DNA from 3 places in the Actinomadura sp. genome. Region 2 is predicted to be linked to each of the others. Evidence: riboswitches for the same ligand, from Rfam matches in the RefSeq annotation. Region 2 holds a riboswitch; each other region holds the start of a gene.

Region 1 (7,437 bases), on a different contig from region 2:
CATGCTGTCGCTGGCCAAGGTCGGGCAGGAGCAGCTCGACTTCTGGAAGCGCGAGGTCGACCTCGGCGACCACATCGGCGTCGAGGGCGAGGTCATCACGTCCCGCCGCGGCGAGCTGTCGGTCATGGCCGACCGCTTCGCCATCACGTCCAAGTGCCTGCGCCCCCTGCCGGAGAAGCATGCCGGCCTGACCGACCCGGAGGCGCGGGTCCGGCAGCGGTACGTCGACCTCATCGTGAACGACGAGGCGCGGAAGATGGCGCGGCTGCGCAGCGCCACCGTGCGCGCGGTGCGGGACTTCTGGCACGAGGAGGGCTACCTCGAGGTCGAGACGCCCATGCTCCAGCCCATCCACGGCGGTGCGGCGGCGCGTCCGTTCAAGACGCACATCAACGCCTACAACATGGACCTCTACCTGCGCATCGCCATCGAGCTGTACCTGAAGCGGCTCGTGGTCGGCGGCATGGAGAAGGTCTTCGAGATCAACCGGAACTTCCGCAACGAGGGCGCCGACTCCACGCACAACCCCGAGTTCACGATGCTGGAGGCGTACGGCACGTATCTCGACTACAACGACATGGCCGACCTGACGCAGCGGATGTACCAGAAGGCGGTCGTCGCCGCCCTGGGCACCACCGTGGTCGTCCATGACGGCGTGGAGATCGACCTCGGGCTGACCGAGTGGCCGCGCGTCACGCTCTACGGCTCGGTGTCGGAGGCCCTGGGCGAGGAGGTCACGCCGCACACGCCGATCGAGGCCGTCCGCAAGCTCGCGGACGCGCGCGGCATCTCGTGGGACCCCAAGTGGGGGCAGGGCAAGCTCGTCCAGGAGCTCTTCGAAGAGCTGATCGAGCACACCCTCATCCAGCCCACCTTCGTCATGGACTACCCGGTCGAGACGTCGCCGCTGACCCGCCAGCACCGGGAGGAGCCCCTCCTCACCGAGAAGTGGGACCTCATCGGCTTCGGGACGGAACTCGGCACCGCCTACTCCGAGCTGGTCGACCCCGTCGAGCAGCGCCGCCGGCTCACCGAGCAGTCGCTGCTCGCCGCGGGCGGCGACCCGGAGGCCATGCAGCTGGACGAGGACTTCCTGCGCGCGCTGGAGTACGCGATGCCCCCGACGGGCGGCGTGGGCGTCGGCATCGACCGGATGATCATGGCGTTCACCGGCAAGGGCATCCGCGAGACGATCCTCTTCCCGCTGGTCAAGCCCGAATGACGACCGGGAGGTCGCGCAGGCCCCGCAGGACGAGGTTGTCCCGGTAGACGAGGTCCTGCCCGGCGAGGGCCACGTCGCGTTCGAACAGTTTCCTGAGCGCGACCTGGCCCTCCAGCCGGGCCAAGGGCGCCCCCAGGCAGAAGTGGATGCCGTGGCCGAACGAAAGGTGCCGCGGGGCGTCGCGTCCCTCGATGTAGCGCGTCAGGTCCAGCCGGTCCGGATCGTCGAACACGGACGGGTCGCGGTTGGCGGCACCCGTCAGCAGCAGGATGAGCTTCCCGCGTTCGATGAGCGTCCCGTCGAGGTCGACGTCCTCCAAAGCGGCCCTGAGGGTGAGCTGGACGGGCGGGTCGTAGCGCAGAAGCTCCTCAACGGCGGCCGGGACGTTCTGAGGGTGCCGCCGGAACAGCTCCAGCTGCGCGGGGTCGCGGAGCAGCGCCAAAGCGCCGTTCCCGATGAGGTTCACGGTCGTCTCGTGCCCTGCCACGAGCAGCAGCACGCACGTCGCGAGGAGTTCCTCCTCCGACAGGACGTCCCCGCCGTCGGAGACGTCCACGAGCGCGCTCACGAGGTCGTCCCGAGGCCGGAGGCGCCGCTGGGCGGCCAGCTCCCGGAAGTAGACCGCGAACTCCTCACGGGCCTTCTCGCGCAGCCGGATCTCGGCCTCCGGCAGGAGGAAGTCGGGGTCGAGGCCGCGTGCGAGGCTGTCGGACCAGCCTTTGAACAGGTCGCGGTCCCTGGCGGGGACGCCGAGCATCTCGCTGATCACGATGACGGGCAGCGGGTAGGCCAGCGCGGCGATCAGGTCGACCTCGCCGGACACGCCGTCCAGCAGCTCGTCGACCAGCGCCTCCACCCGCGGCCGCAGCCGCTCGACGAGCCTCGGGGTGAACGCCTTGCTGACCAGCCGCCGGAGCCGGGTGTGGTCGGGCGGGTCCATGGTCAGGAACGACCGGTTCCGGGCGCGGGACTCGCGCCACAGCCCGCCGCCCTCGGGCCGGTGCCCGAACCGGGGGTCGCGCAGCACCCGCTCGCACAGCTCGTGGGAGGTGGTCACGCGGAGGCCGACGTCCGTCCGGTGCAGGCGGCTCCCGGCGCGCGCGAGGCGGCGGTAGTGCGGGTAGGGGTCGGCCCGGAAGGCCGGATCCCCCGGATCGAACCCGAGGACCGCCGCGGCCTCGACCTCGACGACCTGCCCCGTCCTGTCCTCCATGCCCCCAGTCACCCGGAAATCAGACGAGATGTCAACAGGGTGACGGGGACGGGGCGTTAAGCGCTTTCGCGGACGACCAGTTCGGGGCGCTGCACGACCTGGCGGTGCTGGTGGGACTTGCCCTCGGCCATCTCGGCCAGCGCGAGCTCGGCGGCCTCCCAGCCCAGCTCCCGGCGCGGCTGCCGGACCGTGGTCAGCGGGACGGCGGCGCTCGCGGCCAGCTCGATGTCGTCGTAGCCGATGACGGCGATGTCCGCCGGGACGCGGACGCCGAGCCGGGTCAGCTCGTTGATCAGCCCGATGGCCAGCAGGTCGTTGGCGCAGAACACGCCGTCGGGGCGCGGCGACATCGCCATCACCGCGTGGGCGGCGGCCTGCCCCTCGGTGGGGCTCAGGGCGTCCTGGACGAGCGTGGCGGGCTTGCCGAACCCGGCCTCGACGATCGTCCGGGCGGCGCCGTCGCGGCGTTCCACGCAGGGCTGCGGCTCAGGGACGCCGGTCACGAACACGATCCGCGCCCGGCCGATGCCGAGCAGGTGCGCGGCGGCGATCTCGCCGCCCGCGACATGGTCGACGCGGGCCGAGCAGGCGTGCGAGGAGTCGCGGTCGATCAGCACCACGCTCATGCCGGCGGCGCGGAACCGGGAGATGTCCCCCGGGTCCAGCCCGACCGGGATGATCAAGACCCCGGCGGCGCGCTGCTCCTCCAGGAGTTCCAGGGAGCGGCGCTCCTTGGCGGAGGAGTGGTCGCTGGACAGCCAGAGGGCGTCATGGCCGGCCGCGTTCAGCGCCGCCTCGGCGCCGCGCGCGACATCGGACGCGTACGGGTTGGCGAGGTCCTCGACGACGATGCCGAAGGCCCGGCGCGGCTGGTCGCCGAACTCGCCCGCGGTGCGCTCGGGGCCCCGGCGGAGCCGGCGCGCGGACTCGTTCCGCACGAATCCGAGCTCCTCGATCGCCGCGCGCACGCGGTCACGGGTAGCTTCGGCCACGAGGTCTGGCCGGTTTAGGACATTCGAAACGGTCCCAACTGAGACTCCAGCACGCCTCGCGACCTCACGAATACTGGTCTGTGGCAACTCGCTCCTCGTCCCGACCCGGGAGAGTTTCCCCAGGTAGTGGCGTTATGCACGGCATGTGTCCGCTGCTGCGACTACGCAGCGTCACTAAACGGACGCGTAGCGCATTTGGACAACGCTTGACGGGCCGGATCCGGCCGCCTAGCGTTCCGAGCCGAAGCGTAGCTTGAAACGATTCACGATCTTGGTCCGCGGCGAGATCTGGCGAGTTCGACGAGAAGGGACGGGTGCGGATGGCTGGCGATCTCATCCCGTCTCCCTCGGACGACCAACGAGTGAATCGTCACCCGGAGTTCCCCCGAACGACCCCGCAATCGGCCAGGCGGCCACCTCCGGCCAAGCGCGCGAGACAGAAAAGGAACCCGATGATCTAAGTCCGGAAGGCTCCGGACCCGGCAACCCAACGCGTACAGAGGCCCAACCCGTGCCTGTGCAGCGGACGGCTGCATCCCCGCGGTCATCACCACGGACGAGGGAGGACGGAGTGGAAACAGCCACACTCGCACGTCGTGGCACCGACGATTTCGGGCTGAGCGAGGAGGAGATCCGGTTGCTCGCACAGATCGCGAGCGGTGTCACCGCCGATGTGGCGGCGCGCAAGCTGGAGCTGAGCGCACGGACCCTGCGGCGCCGGTTGCGGACGATCTGCGACCGGCTGGAGGTCAACACCCCTATCGAGGCCGTGGTGTGGGCGGCCCGGAGGCAGCTCATCTAGCCGGCTCCACCCCGACGCTCGCCAGGGGACGGGCGAGCGTCACCGAGAGATCCAGGCGGCGAACACGGTCGAATCCCGTCCGACCCCGCAGCGGCGGCGCCGGCGCCCTGGCAGGTAGGTCCCTGCAGGAGGCGTCGCCGCGGACGGTGTTCGAAGCCCACGCCGATGGGTCTCTTCACCATGTGCACGGGTGACCGGGCAAGGCCGTTCCGGGGCAAGGGCCGCTAGGCGACCCGGACGGCGCCGGCGAAGGGACGACCGGCCAGAGGCACGATCTTCACGACGTCACCCGTCTGGGGCGCGTGGATCATCTTGCCGTCACCGACGTACATCCCCATGTGGTGCAGGTCGGAGTAGAAGAACACGAGGTCGCCCGGCTGCAGCTGGCTGCGCGACACGTGGGTTCCCGCGTTCCACTGGCTGCCGGTGTAGTGCGGCAGGTTGATGCCCACCTGCCTGTAGGCCCACATCGTCAGGCCGGAGCAGTCGAAGCTGTTCGGGCCGGCGGCGCCCCAGACGTACGGGCGGCCGAGCTTGGTCATGGCGTACCGCAGCGCCTGCGCGGCCTTGCCGGTGCCGATGACGGGCAGCTTGGCGAGCTGGGTCGGGTCGCGCTTGACGATCGTGCCGCGCACCTTCTCGTAGGCCGCGGTGACCTTCTTGCGCTGCGACTCCAGCTTGGTGCGCAGGTCCTTGACCTGCTTGGCGCGCGCCTCGGCGGACTTGCGGGCGCGCTGGGCGGCCTGCATGGCCTGCATGAGCCCGAGGACCTTGGTGCTGTCCTGCTTGGCGAAGTAGTGGAGGGTGGCGGCCTGGTCGAGGACGGCCTGCGGGTCCTGGGAGGCGACGAAGGAGACCGTGGGATCGGAGCCGCCCTGCATGTAGCTGGTCGCGGCCAGCGCGCCGACCTTCTGGCGGATGGCCTGGAGCGCCTTCTCCTGCCGCTCGGCGTTCTCGGCGGCGACCTTGGCGGCGCGCTGCGACTGCGCCAGCTTCACCTTCAGGCCGTTGTACTGCTCGGTCAGCTGCTCCAGCTGGTCGGCGAGCTTGAACGCCTGGGACCGGAGCTCCTTGGTGGACGGCTTCGGGTCGGCGTGCGCGACGGCGGTGGATTGCGGGGCGATGACGTGCGGTGCGGCCGTCAGGGCGATGAGCGCGCCGGCGACGGTGACCGCGCGGCCGCGAAAACGTGAAAGAGATGCAGGCCGCGATTGCTGCACGAATTCTCCTCTCCTCGTCCGCCTACCGGGTTAGCTGACGGGTTGGGGCCGGAGCAGCCCGTCCGCGAGCATGCGCGGGCAGTGCCGCGGCGTTGCGGATTCACCCCTGACGGCGCCGGTCCGGGGGACGCATCCCCGAACGCTCCGAAAGTGGGTCCCCGGCTCCCCGGGGCGCTGGTTGCGACCCGCGGGACTCGGCGGTGCGGCCTCCGTTCTGCGGGTGGCCGACGTCAGCGATGGACACTAACGGAACGCGCAAGGGATGCCAACCAGAACAGGTGAAATCGCAGGTCGTGCGGCGAGGCGCGTGTTGCGCCGAGCACGTTCAGTAACGGGGAGCTGTGGTGCGCGTCACTTTTCGAACGCCGATAGCCGTGCCTAGTTGTTTCTATCTAGTTCTTCTTGGAAGGCGGCCGCGGCACGTCTGCCTACGCGTGCGTTCGATAAGACCAGGTGTTCGATAATCTCGCCTGTTTGTGGAGGTCGTGATCCGGCGTGCCCGCACCGCCGACGTTCAGGAGATCCGCAGGCTGGTCGATCTGTACGCCGGGTCGGGGCGACGCCTGCTGAAGAAGTCGACGGTGAAGCTGTACGAGGACGTCCAGGAGTTCTGGGTCGCCGAGGAGGTCCGGCAGGGGGAGCCGGGTCGCGTCGTGGGCTGCGGCGCCCTCCACGTGATGTGGGAGGACCTCGCCGAGGTCCGCTCCGTCGCCGTGGACAAGGGGTACGGCGGACGCGGCATCGGGCACCGCATCGTCGCCCGGCTGCTCGACACCGCGCGGGAACTCGGCGTGCGGAGGGTGTTCTGCCTTACCTTCGAGGTGGAGTTCTTCGGCCGCCACGGCTTCCAGCCGATCCTCGGGACTCCGGTGGCGCCAGAGGTGTACGAGGAGCTTCTCCGCTCTTACGACGAAGGCGTCGCGGAGTTCTTGGACCTCGACCGGGTCAAGCCGAATACGTTGGGCAACACCCGGATGTTGCTTCGCCTGGAGGACTGACCCAATGAGCGATTCCCCCAACCGTGGTCGGCGTTACCGAGCGCCGCAGGGGCAGGGTTCCTACGGCCCCCCGCCCCCGTACCAGGGTCCCCAGTGGCAGCAGCCCCGGCAGCCGTCACAACAGCAGTGGCAGCAGCCCTCGCCCCAGCAGCAGTGGCAGGAGCCTCAACAGGGCTGGGGGCAGACCTACGAGGCGTCCTACGGCGAGTACGGCGGCTCCCATGGCGACGAACCGCAGCTCGCCCCGATCCTCCGGCGGGCCGGCGCCCGGCTCCTCGACAACGCCCTCGTCGCGGTCTTCGGTTTCGCGCTCATCCTGCCCGTGACGGTCGCCGCCTTCGGGCTCGGCGACAAGAGCGGCAGCGACCAGGACGAGGGCGGCATCTGGAACTGGCCCATCATCTTCACGCTGTTCTGCGTCATGTCGGTGCTGCCGTTCCTCTACGAGGCCGTCCAGCTCTCCATGTGGGGGCGGACGCTGGGCAAACGCGTCATGGGGCTGGGCATCGTGCAGGCGCGTCCTGTGGGGCGGCCGATGACCACCACGCAGGCCGTGTGGCGGGCGGGGATCGTCCACATCGGCTACCAGATCGGTGTCTTCTTCTTCCTCGTCCTGGCGGTGATGGTGTGGGAGTACGCCGCCTACGGGATGGCACTGGTCTGGGTGGGCGGCCTGATGGCCTACCTGTGGGCGATCTGGGACCAGCCCCTGCACCAGGCCCTGCACGACCGCTTCGCCGACACGCTCGTCATCGACGAGCGCGGCACGTACGACGAGTACACCGAGTACACCGAGTACGCGGAGTAGGGCCGCGATGGCGGCTGACCTCGCCGAACCGGGCCAGCGCCTGCTGGCGCGCGTCGTCGACACGCTCATCGTCGGCGTGCCCGTCGTCCTCGTCGTCCGCGAACTGTTCTCCGGGCATGCGGTGGACGTCGTCGCCCCGCCGGCCGTGGCCGGGTGCATGCTGCTCTACGAAGCGGTCCAGC
Region 2 (7,437 bases):
GAGGGTGGCGACGCCGCGCTCGAACCCGAGCGTGGCCATCGCGATCCTCCAGCCCTCGCCGGGCGCGCCGACGATGTTGCCGGCGTCGGTGCGGGCGCCGTCGAAGAAGACCTCGTTGAACTCGGAGGTCCCGGTGAGCTGGACGATCGGCCGGATGTCCACGCCGTCCTGCCTCATCGGGACGAGCAGGTACGACAGGCCCTTGTGGCGCGCCGACCCGGGCTCGGTGCGGCAGACGGCGAAGCACCAGTCCGCTTCGAGGGCGAGGGACGTCCACACCTTCTGGCCGTTGATCACCCAGTGGTCGCCGGCGAGCTCGGCGCGCGTCTGGACGTTCGCGAGGTCGGACCCGGCGCCGGGCTCGGAGTAGCCCTGGCACCACAGCTCTTCGACCGCCGCGATGGGCGGGAGGAAGCGGGCCTTCTGCTCGTCGGTGCCGAACGCGATGATCGTGGGGCCGAGCAGGTTCTCGCCGATGTGGTTGACCCGGGCGGGGCCGTCGGCGAGCGCGTACTCCTCGTGGAAGATGACCTGCTGCTCGACGGTGGCGCCGCGCCCGCCGTACTCCGCCGGCCAGCCGAGGCACGTCCAGCCGGCCGCGGCCATGTGGCGCTCCCAGGCCAGCCGCTCCTCGAACGCCTCGTGCTCGCGTCCGGGCCCGCCGAGCCCGCGGGCGTGCGCGAACTCGCCCTGCAGGTTCGACCGGAGCCAGTCGCGGACCTCGGCGCGGAACTCGCGGTCCCGCGGCGACTCGTTCTGGTTCACGCCACGGACTCTACCAAACAGTTGTTAGAAAGAATCACTCCCCAGCGCGGGTTCGGCCTCCCGTCCCGCCGCCGGCCGGGCGGCCGGCCCGGCCGCCCGCTCCGGGGAGGCCGGCGGCAGGTCCCGGTGGAGCAGGTCGAACAGCCGGTCCCAGCGGGCGAGCACGGCGTCCGGGTGGAACCGCAGCACCGAGGCGCGGGCCTCCGCGCCCAGGGCGCGGCGCGCCTCCGGGTCCTGGATGAGCCGTTCCAGCGCCGCGGCGAAGGCGGCCGTGTCGCCCGGCTCGACCAGGACGCCGCCGCGGTCGTCCTCGATCAGCGCGCGGACGCCGGGAGCGCAGTCGAACGCGACCGTCGGCAGCCCGTACGCCATGGCCTCCAGCACCGACATCGGGAAGCCCTCCGCCCGCGACGGCAGCGCGAACACCGACGCCTCGGCGAGCGCCTCCCCGACATCGGCGACCACGCCCCGGAACTCGACCGACTCCATCCCGGCCGCCCGGGCGCGCAGTTCCTCCTCGTCCGGGCCGCTGCCGTAGATGCGAAGCCGCCACTCTGGACGGCGCGCGGAGATCGGCTCCCACGCCTCCAGCAGCAGATCCACGCCCTTCTCGTAGGAGAGGCGCCCGACGCAGGCCACCACAGGAAGGTCCAGCACGGGGTTGACGGCCGGGGTGACGTGCAGCGGGTTCGGGATGTAGTCGACGTTGGTCATGCCGTCCCGGGCCCAGGCGTCGGCGTCCTCGGCGGTCAGGACCAGCATCCGGTCGGCGTCCGCGTAGTGCTCCTTGACCCTGCGGTACCGCGTCGACCTGCGGGTGGCCCCGTAGGACTCATGGCTCATCGCCACGACCCGCAGCCCGGCCGTGTCGGCCAGCCGGACCCACTCCATCGCCCACACCTGCGCCACGATGATCACCGAGCCCGGCCGGGCGGCGGCGAACAGCTCCGACAGCCGGGCGGCGCCCCGCCGCTGGGCCGCGGCCCGCCGCCATTCCCGGGCGCGCGCCACGGCGTTCAGGTGCTGCACGGGCTTCACCGGGCGCCACGCGATGACCGGCGGCCGCCACTCCCGGTGCAGCACCTCGACGGCGTAGGAGCCGTCGCGCCCGTGGTGGCAGGGCTCCGCGCTGCGAGTGATGCCGATGAGCGTGACGCGGTCCCCGCGCCCGGCCAGCAGCCGCGCCATGTGGTGCGCCCAGCGCTGGAGCCCGCCCATCTCGTCGGTGTTGTTGCACACGATGAACACGTCACGCGGTGCCGCCATCGCCCCTCCCCCTCCGGCCCGGCCGTGCGGCCGGGAAGTAGCGGTCCACCACCGTCCGGGCGGCGGTGCCCCGGTCGTGCTCGCCGAAGCGCGCGGCGAACGCGCGGCGCCGGGCCGCATGGGCGGCGTCCACCGCGTCCAGGCCGGCGAGCGCGGCGACGAGCTCCTCCTCCGTGCGCGTGATCGGCCCGGGCCCGTGCAGGTCCAGGTCGAAGTAGCCGGCGGTGCGGTCCCGGCCGTCCGGGAGGTGCAGGATGATCGGCCGGTCCAGCAGCGCGAAGTCGAACATGATCGAGGAGTGGTCGGTGACCAGCGCGTCCGCGAGCAGCAGCAGCGGGGTGACGTCGGGCACGGCGCCGACGTCCCGCATGACCGCGCGGGCGCCGGGCGGGACGTTGGCCCGGCACAGGTAGTGCGGCCGGACGAGCAGCACGTACTCCTCCCCCAGCTCCCGCGCGAACACGTCCGGGTCGACGGGCGGGTCGAGCAGCTTGACGGGGCGCCCCTTCGGCCCGGTGGCGAACGTCGGCGCGTACAGCACGGCGCGGCGCCCGCCGTCCAGGCCGAGGGACGCGCGCAGCGAGGCGACCTCGGCGGCCAGCTCCGGATCGCCGTCCACCCCGTTGACCAGGGGGTCGTTGCGGGGGTAGCCGGCCGGGAGCAGCTCGGAGCAGACCCCGAGGCCCGCGCACAGCGTCTCGGCGTCGTGCCGGGAGCGCACCAGGAAGCAGTCGTAGCGCTCCACCATCCGGCGCAGCCGGTCCCGCTCGGCGGCCGGCCCACTCTTGAGCCGCGGCCGGTCGAGGCCCATCAGCTTGAACGCCGACCCGTGCCAGGTCTGGATGTAGGTGGTCTCGGGACGCTTGCGCAGTCCCTCCGGGAAGCCCTGGTTGTCCACCCAGAACCGGGCCCGCGCCAGCGCCAGGAAGTACGCCCACGAGCCGCGCCGGACCAGCACGGCGTCGTCCGGGAACCCCTTCGGCGACGACGCGTACGCCCACACCGCCGTCACCGGCCGGCCCGTCCTGCGCAGCTCCCGGTAGATGTACTTCGGGTTGTCCGAGTAGTGGCGGCCGAGGTGGCTCTCGAAGACCGCCAGGCCGGGCCGGACGGGCAGCCGGCTCAGCACCCGGTTGAACACGGCGATCTTGGTCTTGCGGGCGGTCAGCCGGCGGCGCACGCTCGTCCCGATCCCCCGGGCGCGGCGCCAGGCGAGGCGTCCCGCCGGGGAGCGGGCGGCGCGCAGCGCGGCGGCCCCGGCGAGCCGCGCCCACGGGCTCGCCGTCTCCAGCGCGAAGGCCAGGTGCCCGCCGTCGGTGACGTAGGAGCGGAGCCGGTCCGCGGCGATCCGGGTCAGCCGGGGCCGGACGGGCAGGCCGACGCCCGCCAGCGACGGCGACCCGCGGCCCTCGCCGAGGCGGGTGACGATCTCCTCGCCGTCCGCCCGGACGCGGAGCCGCACGTCCCAGACGGGGTCGATGAACCCGACCGGCCGGATCCGCCGGGCCGGGTCGAGCTCGGCGCGCCACGCCAGCCGCTCCCCCTCGTGCCGGATCGCGGCGCGGGCCCGCGCCTTGCGCGCGCGGCGGCGCCGGTCGCAGAACTCCAGCGTGGCGGCCAGGTCCGCGTCCGGGGGGATCCGGCCGAGCGGGTTCAGCACGTGCCCGGCCAGGTGGAGGCGGCCGCCCCGCATCTCCAGCCGCGTCACCGTGTTCGCCGGGCGCACGTCCTTCAGCGGGCGGACGTGGAAGCCGAAGCCGGTCACGTCCAGGACCCGGCGGCCGAGGCTCCCCCGCGGCCGGTGCGCGCCCCAGAAGACCCGCCCGTCCCGCTCCACCAGCCGCGCGCGCAGTTCGGGCCGCTCGGCGGGCCGGTACTCGGCGGCGGCGAGCGCGGCCGCGTGGTCCCCCTCGCGGATCAGGTACGCGGCGATCGCGGGCATCGGGTTGGCCAGCTCGAAGACCCGCGGGTCGAGCTCGGCCAGGTACGCGGCCGCGAGATCGAGGAAGCGGTCCCGGTAGCCGGCGTCGCGGTCGCGCAGCTCCCGCAGGTAGAGCAGCAGGTCGTGGTTGACGAACTTCACGTCCTTGGCGCGCCGCAGCTCGTGCGCGCCGCGCAGCGTGAACAGCATGTCGATGCGCCGGTGGATCTCCAGCCGGTCGGCGAAGTTGGCCAGCTCGGCCCGCCGGTTGGAGATCGACGGCGCCGCCGTCCGCTGCCGGACGTGCCAGTGGTAGACGCGGTGCGGGATCAGCGCGGTCCGGCGGGCCGCCAGGTACGCCTCGGCGGTGAACAGCAGGTCCTCGTAGTGCAGCCGCTCGACGAACCGCAGCCCGTGCTCCTCCAGGAAGCCGCGCCGGTACGCCTTGTTGGTCGAGAGCGTGTCGTAGAGCAGGTCGGGGTTCTCGGCCAGGGACCCGTAGACGGCGCTGTTCCGGTAGAGCCACGGATACCAGGGGCGGATGCGCCCCTTCGCGCCCTCGGGGACGTCCAGGAAGATCCGGTCGCACAGCCCCGAGACCAGGTCGGCGCCGGTGCTCTCGGCGGCGGCGAGCAGGTTGAGGCAGGCGTGCCGGTCCAGCAGGTCGTCGCTGTCGAGGAACATCAGGTAGCGCCCGGCCGACGCCTCGATCCCGGTGTTGCGGGGACGGCCGCAGCCGCCGGAGTTGGCCGGCAGGTGCACGGCCCGGACCCGTCCCGGATGCGCGGCGGCGAGCCGGTCGGCGACCTCCCCCGTGCCGTCGGTGCTGGCGTCGTCCACGATCACGGTCTCCACGCCGCCGAGCGACTGCGCCAGCGACGAGGCGACCGCCCGGGGAAGCCGCCGGGCGTCGTTGTAGGCGATCACGACCACGCTGACATCCGGGCGCAGCCGCATGGGCATCCCTCCCGTTCCGCCGGGGACCGAGCCGGGCGCCGCGGGGCGCCGGCCGGACGCGCGTCCGCCAGGGATTCCTTTCCTGGAAAGCCTCAGTGAGGTCCAAGAGGGATCAAAGGCTGTCAACGCTTCGCATTACCCGACTTCACCGGAGACATGGGGGCAGACCGCCCGGAAAGCCCGAAGGCACCCGGCCGGGGAGCCGGGCGCCTTCGGGTGCGGGGAGGGTCAGGAGGCGTAGTCGGGGTAGCCGTAGCCCACGATCTGCGACTTGTCGCGGATCTTCTTCTCCACCTCGTTGTTGCTGTTGCCCTCGATGGTCTTGACCTTGCCGCCGCCGTTGTCCTTCACGACGAGGCCGACGTGGTCGATGTCACCGATGCCGCCCTTGGAGCCGTTCTGCCAGTCGAAGAACACGACGGCGCCCGGCTTGGGCTTGTGGCCCCAGCGGTCGGTCTTCTTGAACCAGCTGGCGTGCTGGACGGTGTAGGCGTCCCAGCCCATGTTCTTCACGCCGGTCTGGGCGCCGAGCCAGGAAACGAACATGTCGCACCACTGGGCGCCGTTGTAGGCCTTGACCGAGAAGCCGCCGTCGCGCTTGGCGGTGGCCTTGGCGTGCGGGGTCGAGACGTACCACTTGTGGAACTTGGTCTGACCGCCCTTGCCCTCGCTGATGCCGACCTGCTTCTGGGCCAGCTTGATGACCTCGGACGGCTTCACGTCGCGCGGCGGCACCTTGTAGCCGGCCTCGCGGGCCTCGGCCGCGCTCGTCTTCGCGGACGTCTGCGAGGCGGCGGCGCCCTTCGCGGCGGCGGCCTGGGCGGGCGCGTCGGCCGCGGCGCTGCCACCGGCGAGGGGGTTCAGCACGGCGAGCCCGACGGCGCCGGCGAGGACGGCCCCGACGGCGGCGCCGACGGCCTTGTCCTCGGACGAGAAGCGGTTGAGCGAAAGTCGATCGAAACGACCGGACATGCAGGGAATCTCCTTGTCTTCCATGGCGCCTACCGGGTTAGCTGACGGATTCGGGCATGGAAGCAGCCCTACGGCGCGGCTCTGGACGCGCCGATTCACCCCTGGAACGTTGGGTCCCCGGCTCCGTCCGGTCGTGGCGACCGGGACGGACTCGGCCTCGCACCGCGGACGCGGTGCTGACTATTCGGATTTGCCTCAGCGACTGGTCTCGGTGAGGGGGGCGCGCATCGTCTGGCGCGCATCGCGTGCGGGTGCCGCTCCGCGATCATCGGCCGCACTGGGCGCGGCCGGCGGCAACGCATGGGGCGCGCTGCGGGATTCGGATAGAAGGTAGCAACCTTCTCAAGAAAAGCAAACCAGGCACAAACCTCGGTTATGCCCGCTCAATGCCCTTCCAAGGATTCACCAACAGCGTCCGGCCCCGGGGTGTTCCCGATCTTTCCCCGACCGGCCCTCAGCCCTTTGCCCATGGGACTTACCGGCCGATGAGCAAAGGGTAAAGAACGCTCACCGGGCGAGGGCCGGCGCCCGGCGGACCGCCGCGCGCCGGCCCTCGCCGCCGGTCACTATGAGTCGTACCTCACACGGGCGCCCCTCGCGGGCGGGCGCGTGGGGTCGGTCACTCGACGAGCAGGGCGAACAGGGTGGTGTCGTCCGCCGCCCGGTCGAACTCCATCCGCGCCAGCACCTCGTCCAGGGCCAGGTCCGGGCGCAGCGAGGAGTCCTGCAGGATCTCGGTGAGGCGGCCGATGCGCTCGTCCAGGTCCGCGTCCCTGCGCTCCACCAGGCCGTCGGTGTAGAGGAACAGCAGGTCCCCCGGGTGCAGGCGGGTGGTGATCGTCGTGTACTGCCAGGGCATCGCGCCGAGCATCGGGTCGCGGACCACCTCCAGCGGCGCCGCCCGGCCCTCCCGCACCAGGATCGGCGGCGGATGGCCCGCGCACGTCCACGCCAGCACCCGGCGGGACGGGTCGAAGTGCGCGACGATCGCCGTGCCCGTGGCGGGCGGGTCCATGGTGCCGACCAGCTCGTTCAGCCAGTCCACCAGCCGTCCCGCCGGCTCGCCCGTGCAGGCGAGGCCGAGCAGCCCGTTCCGGGTCCGCGCCATCGCCGCCGCCGCCGGGAGCCCGTGCCCGGCCGCGTCCCCGATGGCGAACAGCCCCCGGCCGTCCGGCAGCGCCCGGGTCGCGAACCAGTCCCCGCCGATGCGGGCGGTGCTCTCCGCCGCCAGGCTCCGGACCGCCATGCCGAGGCCCGGCAGCTGCTCCACCTCGTCCTCGTCCGGCAGGATCGCGCGGCGCAGCGTCACCGCCACCTTCCGCTCCTGCGCCGTCCGCGCCTGCTGCTTCAGCATCTGCCGGCGGGTCTCGGCGAGCGCCCGCTCCACGCCGCGCCGCCGGGTGATGTCCTGCGAGACGACATTGATCGAGATCGGCAGCCCGGAGTCGCCCAGCACCGGCTCGGCGAACAGCCACAGATGCCGCGGCGTCCCGTCCGGCCCGATCACCCGGTGCTCGGCCTCCACCGGCTCGCGGCGGGAGAACATCGTCTGGACG
Region 3 (7,437 bases), on a different contig from region 2:
ATGCAAGGAGGCGGCCCCGCGGTTCTCGGAACCTCGGGGCCGCCTCCTTCACGCTAAGGCCGCTCGCCGGCGGGTCAGCCGGCGCGCTTGGTGCGGGCGCGCATGCGCTCGCGCTCCTTGGCGTCCAGCACGACCTTGCGGATGCGGACGTTCGCGGGCGTCACCTCGACGCACTCGTCCTCGCGGCAGAACTCCAGCGCCTCCTCCAGCGACAGGATCCGCGGCGGGGTGAGCCGCTCCAGCTCGTCGCCGGTGGACGACCGCATGTTCGTGAGCTTCTTCTCCTTGGTGATGTTGACGTCCATGTCGTCGGCGCGGGAGTTCTCCCCGACGATCATGCCCTCGTACACCTCGGTGCCCGGCCCGACGAAGAACGTGCCGCGCTCCTGCAGGTTCGTGATCGCGTAGGCGGTGGCGGCGCCCGCGCGGTCGGCGACCAGCGACCCGGACGGGCGGGTGCGCAGCTCGCCGAACCAGGGCTCGTAGCCCTCGAAGACGTGGTGCGCCATGCCGGTGCCGCGCGTCTCGGTCATGAACTCGGTGCGGAACCCGATCAGGCCGCGCGCCGGGACGAGGAACTCCATCCGGACCCAGCCGGTGCCGTGGTTCGTCATGTGCTCCATGCGGCCCTTGCGGACGGCCATGAGCTGCGTGACGGCGCCGAGGTGCTCCTCGGGGATGTCGACGGTGAGCCGCTCGACCGGCTCGTGCTTCCGGCCGTCGATGGTCTTCGCGACGACCTGCGGCTTGCCGACGGTCAGCTCGTAGCCCTCGCGGCGCATGTTCTCGACGAGGATCGCGAGGGCCAGCTCGCCGCGGCCCTGCACCTCCCACGCGTCCGGGCGCTCGGTCGGCAGCACCCTGATCGACACGTTGCCGACCAGCTCGCGGTCGAGGCGGTCCTTGACCATGCGGGCGGTGACCTTGGTGCCCTTCTCGCGGCCGGCCATCGGCCCGGTGTTGGTGCCGATCGTCATGGAGATCGCGGGCTCGTCCACGGTGATCAGCGGCAGCGGGCGCGGGTCGTCGGGGTCGGCGATGGTGTCGCCGATCATGATCTCCGGGATGCCGGCGATCGCGATGATGTCGCCCGGCCCCGCGTCGTCGGCGGGCTTGCGGGTGAGCGCGTCCGTCATCAGCAGCTCGGTGATCTTCACGCGCTCGATGCTGCCGTCGTGCCGGCACCAGGCGACCTGCTGGCCCTTCTTGATCGTCCCGGCGTGGACGCGGCACAGCGCGATCCGGCCGAGGTAGCTGGAGGCGTCCAGGTTCGTCACGTGCGCCTGCAGCGGCGCGTCCGGGTCGTAGGACGGCGCCGGGATCGTCTCGGTGATGACCTGGAACAGCGGCTCCAGGTCGGCGCTGGCGGGCATCTCCCCGTCGGCGGGCTTGTCGAGCGACGCCCGCCCGGCCCGGCCGGACGCGTACACGATCGGGAAGTCGATCTGGTCCTCGTCGGCGTCGAGGTCCATGAACAGCTCGTACGTCTCGTCCACGACCTCGTCGATGCGGGCGTCGGGACGGTCGGTCTTGTTCACGACGAGGATCACCGGGAGCCGCGCGGCGAGCGCCTTGCGCAGCACGAACCGGGTCTGCGGGAGCGGCCCCTCGCTGGCGTCCACCAGCAGGACGACGCCGTCCACCATGGACAGCCCGCGCTCGACCTCGCCGCCGAAGTCGGCGTGGCCCGGGGTGTCGATGATGTTGATCGTCAGCCCGTTGTGCCGGACGGCGGTGTTCTTCGCGAGGATCGTGATCCCCTTCTCGCGCTCCAGGTCGTTGGAGTCCATGACCCGGTCGTCGACGTCCTGGTTCTCGCGGAAGGCCCCGGACTGCCAGAGCATTGCGTCGACCAGCGTCGTCTTCCCGTGGTCGACGTGGGCGACGATCGCTACGTTCCGGAGGTCGTCGCGGGTGGAGATGGGCATGCGGGTTACCTTGCGTGAGGTTTCAGGAGAGTCGCCGCAGAAAAGCGGCAGCACTCCATTCTACGCGCCGCGGTGCCCGGCCCATCCCGGCCGCGTCCTCCCACCCTTCACACGCGGTCACACGCGCCCCGATTCGCCAACTTTGCTCATCCTTTGTAATCTGCCCGAGATCCGGTCGTCCGGAGCCCCACCCCCCGGGGCTGCGACCGGCACGCCGAATCTCCCGCCCGCCGGGAGAACCGGGGACCCAACCCTCGGGGTGAATCGACGCGCCGCAGGGCGGTGCGCCGTAGGGCGACTCCTGGCCCGAACCCGTCAGCTAACCCGGTAGGCGCGTGAGGAGAGGAGAACACCGGCTTGGCACCGGACCCCCGCCGGCGGCGGCGCTTCGCGCCCGCCGCCACCGCCGCCCTGCTCCTGACCGGCCTCGGCGCCACCGCCCCCGTCGCCGCCCACGCCGCGCCGCCGCTCCGCCTGGCCGCCGCCGCGACCGCGCCCAGCCCGACGCCGACGACGGAGAAGGGCCTGCGCAAGAGCCTCAAGGCGCTGAACGAAGAGGCCGAGATCCTCACCGAGAAGTACAACAAGGCCCGGGTGGACCTGAAGGCGGCGCAGAAGGCCGAGCAGGATGCCACCAAGAACGCGCAGGTGCTGCGCGCCCAGGCCGGCCCGGCCCGCGAGCAGCTCGGGCGGATGGCCGCCGCCACCTACATGGCCGGCGCCCCCGACGCGATCTTCGGCTCCGACGGCTCCGCCGAGGGGCTGACCGAGCGCGCCTACCTCACCCAGAACCAGGCCGCCGCCGTCAAGGCCCTGCAGAAGCAGATCCAGCGGGCCGACGCCGCCCAGCGCACCGCGGAGGCCAAGACCGCGCAGGTCAAGAAGGCGTGGGAGGACGCCAAGAAGGCGCGCGCGCAGGCCAAGGCCAAGGTCACTGAGGTGATGAAGCGCCTCGACAAGCTCTCCACCACGCACGCCCGCGACCCGCGCACCGGCCTCACCGCCAGCATCAAGGGCTCGGGCCTGCCCGCCAAGATGGCCCGCAAGGCCTACAGCAAGATCGGCTCCCCCTACGTGTGGGCGGCCGCCGGCCCGAACAGCTTCGACTGCTCCGGCCTCGTCGTGTGGGCCTACGCCCAGGTCGGCAAGCCCGGCCTGCCCCACTACACCGGCGACCTCTACCAGCTCGGCACGAAGGTGCCGCGCAGCCAGCTGCGCTCTGGCGACCTCGTGTACTTCGGCAGCAACCTGCACCACATGGGGATCTACCTGAGCGACGGCAAGTTCCTGCACGCTCCGCAGACCGGCGACGTGGTGAAAATCTCCAAGCTGTCGGACCGCTCCGACTACGCGGGCGCCAACCGCATCTCCTGACGGGCGCGGCGCCCCCACGGATGTCGGGGGCTTCCTGCGGCGCGGCAGGAAGCCCCCGAACTCATCCGCGCGATCCGACGCCCGGAGTGCGGCCGGGCCTCAGCTGAAATGCTCCCGGGCGAGCAGGTCGATCACCGGGCGGTCCCCGGGGAGCCAGTCGACGTCGTAGAACTCCGGCGGGGTCAGCCAGCGGAGGGCCAGGTGCTCCAGGGCCCGGGGCTCGCCCTCGATGATCTCGGCGGTCCAGACGCGCAGCAGCGCCCGCTCGCTGAGCGTCCAGTCGCCGCCGACGCGGCGGCCGAGCCGGATCTTGATCGCCAGTTCCTCGTCGCACTCGCGGACCAGCGCGTCCTCGTCGGACTCGCCCGGGTCGACCTTCCCGCCCGGCAGTTCCCAGCCGCCCGCCATGTGCGGCGGTTCGGCCCGCTGCGCGCTCAGCAGGCGCCCGCCGGCGATGATCGCCGCGCCCACGACCACGAGAGCGATGGCCATCAGCCCCTCTCCGTCATGGCGGCCTCCGGCCTGCCGCCGTCCCGTGCGGCGCCGACCAGCCGCGTCGCCTCCCGGACGATCTCCTCCAGGTGGCCGCCGTGCGCGCCGCGCCAGTAGACCTGCCCGCAGCCGGCGCAGCGGCCGTAGACGTCGTAGCTGCGGCGCGTCCCGGCTTCGAGGCCGCCCTCGACCTCGCGCTTGTCGACCGGGACGAGCTCGCCGTTGCAGGCGGTGCACCGCGTCCAGGGGCGCAGGACGGGCGCGAACCGGTCGAGGAGGTCGCGGAGCTGGTCGTCGGGCCGGGAGCCGCGGACGTAGGCGCCCGCCCAGAGGGCGCGGCGGCGGAGGAGGCCGCGGTCCTGGGTGAGCAGGACGCGGCGCTCCTCGTTGGCCTGGACGACCAGCGCCGGGTCGTCCATGTCGTTGTGGTAGGCGGTGTCGAGGCCGAGGAGGCGCATGCGGCGCGCGAGCGTGCCGAGGTGGACGTCCAGCAGGAAGCGCGGCGCGTCCTGGCCCGGCTCCAGCGGGACGGGCTGGGGGCGCGGCACCGCCGCCACGTGCACCTCGTCGCCGGGGCGCGGGCGGGTGGACGGCTCCGCGGGTTCGCCGCCGATGGTCATCGGGCCCGCCTCGGTGAGCGGCACCCCGAGCGACTCGACGAGGTGACCCAGCGTCGACGTCCCGTCGCAGGGCACCTGGTTCACGCTCTTGCGCCGGGTGGCGGGCAGGAACATCAGCAGTTCGTCCGCGACGCGGACGGTCATCTCGGGCTCCACGCCGATCAGCATGCCACGCGCCCCCGGCTTTCCCGTGCGATTATCGGCGGGTCAGGCGCGCGGCGGACTCCGAGAGGGAGTCCAGCAGGGCCGGGACGTCGTGGCCGCCGAGCACTCCCCCGCGCTTGACGACCCGGCCGCCCACGAGGACGGTGTCGACGTTGCGGGTGTCCGCCGACAGGACCACCGCCGCGATGGGGTCGTGGGCCGCGGCGGTGCCGGTGTCGACGCTGAGGACGAGGATGTCGGCGTGTTTGCCGGGGGTCAGCGACCCGGTGACGTCCGCCAGGCCGGCGACCTCGGCCCCTTCGATGGTGGCCATGCGCAGCGCGTCCGCGGCGGTGAACCCCAGGCCCGCGCCGCCGGGGCGTCCCCGCTCCAGGAAGTAGGCGGCCCGCATGATGCTGAACATGTCGCCCGGCCCGCTCGCGACCGTGTCGGCGCCGAGGCCCGTGGGGACGCCCGCGTTCCGGGCCCGTCCGGTGGGCGGGGGGCCGATGCCGAGCGCCGCCTCGATCGCGGGTGCGACGGACACGGTCCCGCCGCTGCCGGCGATCCGCTCGAACTCCTCGCCGGTGTAGTGGTTGGCGTGGACGTAGGTCGTCGGGTGCTTCAGGAGCCCGGCGTCCGCGAGGAAGGCGAGGCCGCGCGCGGCGCTCTCGGGCCCGTGGCCGCCCATGTGGACGGTGACCGGCAGGCCGAGGTCGCGGGCCAGCCGCCACTCGGCCAGCGCCCGCTCCTCACCCGCGATCTCCGGGCCGAGCGCCGCCATCGCCATGGTGAGCGTCCCGGCGGGCGCGTCGAAGTACTCGCCGCGGACGCGGCGGGTCTCGGCGGCCAGCGCGCCGGGGCCGCCGTCGCCGCCGTAGCAGTAGCCGAACACCGCCCTGATGCCCGATGCGCGGAGCGCTTCGACGTTCGCGTCGGTGTGGCCGGGGCTCAGCTGGATGTGCGACCAGTCGACCAGCGTCGTGATGCCGGAGTCGAGGCACTCCAGCACGCCGGCGAGCGTCCCGGCGTACACGTCGTCCGGGCGGTAGCGGGGCGCCAGCTCGCCGAGGACGCGCTCCAGGTAGGCGGGGAGCGTGCCGTCGGGGACGGTCGCGCGGATCCCCGCCTGCCAGGTGTGGCGGTGGGTGTCGACGAAGCCCGGCAGGACGAGCTTCCCCGCCGCCTCGACGACCTCGGCGTCCGGCGGTGCGGCCAGGCCGGGGCCGACCGCGGCGATGCGGCCGTCCTCGACCAGGACGTCGGCCTTCCCGAGCACGGTGGGCGCGGGTGCGGTGTCGATGACGACGCCGTTCCGGAGGAGTACAGTCGGTGTCATGCGAGAAAGCTTAAAGAAAAGCTTTTAAGAAAGCAATATGGCGAGTCAGTATCCTCGGGGACGTGCAGGGAGACGACGGGGAGCGCCGCGACGACGTCGACGCGGTGGCCGCGACGTGGCGGCGGGACGGGCTGTCCGAGCCGCTCATCGCGATGCTGGAGGTCGGCAAGCGGGCCGGGCGCATCGCCATGCTCGTCCAGCAGGCCATGCGGCCCGCCCTCGCCGACCTGGGGCTGACCTACGCCGAGTTCGAGGTGCTGACCGTCCTGCGGCGCGAGGGCGAGCCCTACCGGCTGCGGCCCAGCGAGCTGACGCGGTCGGCGTTCCTCACCTCGGGCGGGACGAGCAACGTCCTGCAGCGGCTGCACAGGGTCGGCTACATCGAACGCGAGGCCGACGCGGGCGACGCCCGCAGCCGGTTCGTGCGGCTCACGGCGGACGGGCTGCGGGTCACCGAGCGCGCCCTGAAGGCGGCCGGGGACGCGCACGAGGACGTCATGGCGCGGGTGCCGGAACGGGACGTGCGGGCCGCCGCGGACGCGCTCCGCGAGATCCTGCTGGCGGCCGGCGGCCGGCGGTTCCGCTGACGCCGCGGGTCAGGGCCGCCGGGCGGCCAGCTCGCTGACCTTCTGCTTGAAGTCGGGCCGCGCGAGCGGGCGGGTCACGCCCACCCAGTCCGACCGCTTGTACGACTTCACGCCGATCGCGGGCACGCACGTCGAGCAGCTCGCCACGATCATCTTGCCCTTGCCGATGACCATCCCGACATGCCCGGGGCGGTTCGGCGACGTCCCCGGGCCTGAGTTGAAGAACACCAGGTCGCCGGGCTGCTCCTTGCCCTTGGCGATCTTCACGCCGAACGGCCACTGCTCGAACGTGGTGCGCGGGATGGCCAGGCCGACCTGCCGGTAGGCGGCCTGGATGAGGCTGGAGCAGTCCCACGCGTCCGGGCCGTTCGCGCCGAACACGTACGGCTTGCCGCGCTGCGCCAGCGCGAACTCGATGATCGTCTGGACGAGCTCGCCGATGTTCGCGGGCAGCTCGTCGTCCCCGCAGTCGATGCCGTTCGCCTGGACGACCTTGAACTCGCCGCCGGCGTAGCGCTTCGCCCAGTCGAGGACGAGGTCCACGTAGTCCGACGAGTGGTTGTACTGGAAGATCGCGGTCTTCATCCGCTGCGGGGCGCCGTTGTGCTTGAGGTAGGCGGCGGCGCTCGGGATCGCGTCCTCCGGGTCGTAGCGGTCCTTCTTGCCGTCCTTGTCGCCGTCGACGCCGAACTCCCTGAACGTCGCGGCGAGGAACTGCATCGGCCCGCCGGCGCCCGCGTAGTTCTCCCCGCTGCTGACGCCGGGGAGCGTCGACCGGCCGTGGTCGGTCTCGACCTTGCCGATGCCGGCCAGCACGTTCCACGGGATGCCGTACTTCTTGCCGGCCTCCTGGTACAGCTTCAGGTAGTTCGCCGGTATCGCCTTCGCGTCGTCGGCCTCGGCGGGCTGCGCGTCCGCGCCCGCGACGTCCACGCAGTCGCCGCCGCCGACCC

What was found. Region 2 has a riboswitch for cyclic di-AMP ahead of ACIWVC_RS31280 (CHAP domain-containing protein). Riboswitches for the same ligand answer to the same signal wherever they lie in the genome.
Region 1: it holds a riboswitch for cyclic di-AMP, as region 2 does, so the genes downstream of both, ACIWVC_RS28680 (NlpC/P60 family protein) here and ACIWVC_RS31280 (CHAP domain-containing protein) in region 2, are expected to answer to the same signal.
Region 3: it holds a riboswitch for cyclic di-AMP, as region 2 does, so the genes downstream of both, ACIWVC_RS21650 (NlpC/P60 family protein) here and ACIWVC_RS31280 (CHAP domain-containing protein) in region 2, are expected to answer to the same signal.

The regions. Positions count from the first base shown of each region.
Region 1 is NZ_JBIQHY010000119.1:9,806-17,242, forward strand. Features, by position in the region: gene lysX (bifunctional lysylphosphatidylglycerol synthetase/lysine--tRNA ligase LysX) at 1-1,222, shown strand, start outside; gene ACIWVC_RS28665 (cytochrome P450) at 1,209-2,435, opposite strand; gene ACIWVC_RS28670 (LacI family DNA-binding transcriptional regulator) at 2,492-3,514, opposite strand; gene ACIWVC_RS28675 (LuxR C-terminal-related transcriptional regulator) at 3,999-4,229, shown strand; gene ACIWVC_RS28680 (NlpC/P60 family protein) at 4,454-5,449, opposite strand; cyclic di-AMP (ydaO/yuaA leader) riboswitch at 5,453-5,633, opposite strand; gene ACIWVC_RS28685 (amino-acid N-acetyltransferase) at 5,926-6,447, shown strand; gene ACIWVC_RS28690 (RDD family protein) at 6,452-7,255, shown strand; gene ACIWVC_RS28695 (RDD family protein) at 7,263-7,437, shown strand, end outside.
Region 2 is NZ_JBIQHY010000149.1:2,193-9,629, reverse strand. Features, by position in the region: gene ACIWVC_RS31295 (acyl-CoA dehydrogenase family protein) at 1-765, opposite strand, end outside; gene ACIWVC_RS31290 (glycosyltransferase) at 790-2,031, opposite strand; gene ACIWVC_RS31285 (CDP-glycerol glycerophosphotransferase family protein) at 2,015-4,909, opposite strand; gene ACIWVC_RS31280 (CHAP domain-containing protein) at 5,138-5,881, opposite strand; cyclic di-AMP (ydaO/yuaA leader) riboswitch at 5,893-6,030, opposite strand; gene ACIWVC_RS31275 (SpoIIE family protein phosphatase) at 6,501-7,437, opposite strand, start outside.
Region 3 is NZ_JBIQHY010000067.1:15,212-22,648, forward strand. Features, by position in the region: gene typA (translational GTPase TypA) at 75-1,928, opposite strand; cyclic di-AMP (ydaO/yuaA leader) riboswitch at 2,131-2,278, shown strand; gene ACIWVC_RS21650 (NlpC/P60 family protein) at 2,286-3,302, shown strand; gene ACIWVC_RS21655 ((deoxy)nucleoside triphosphate pyrophosphohydrolase) at 3,402-3,794, opposite strand; gene ACIWVC_RS21660 (Mut7-C RNAse domain-containing protein) at 3,794-4,582, opposite strand; gene ACIWVC_RS21665 (amidohydrolase family protein) at 4,611-5,897, opposite strand; gene ACIWVC_RS21670 (MarR family winged helix-turn-helix transcriptional regulator) at 5,960-6,484, shown strand; gene ACIWVC_RS21675 (NlpC/P60 family protein) at 6,494-7,437, opposite strand, start outside.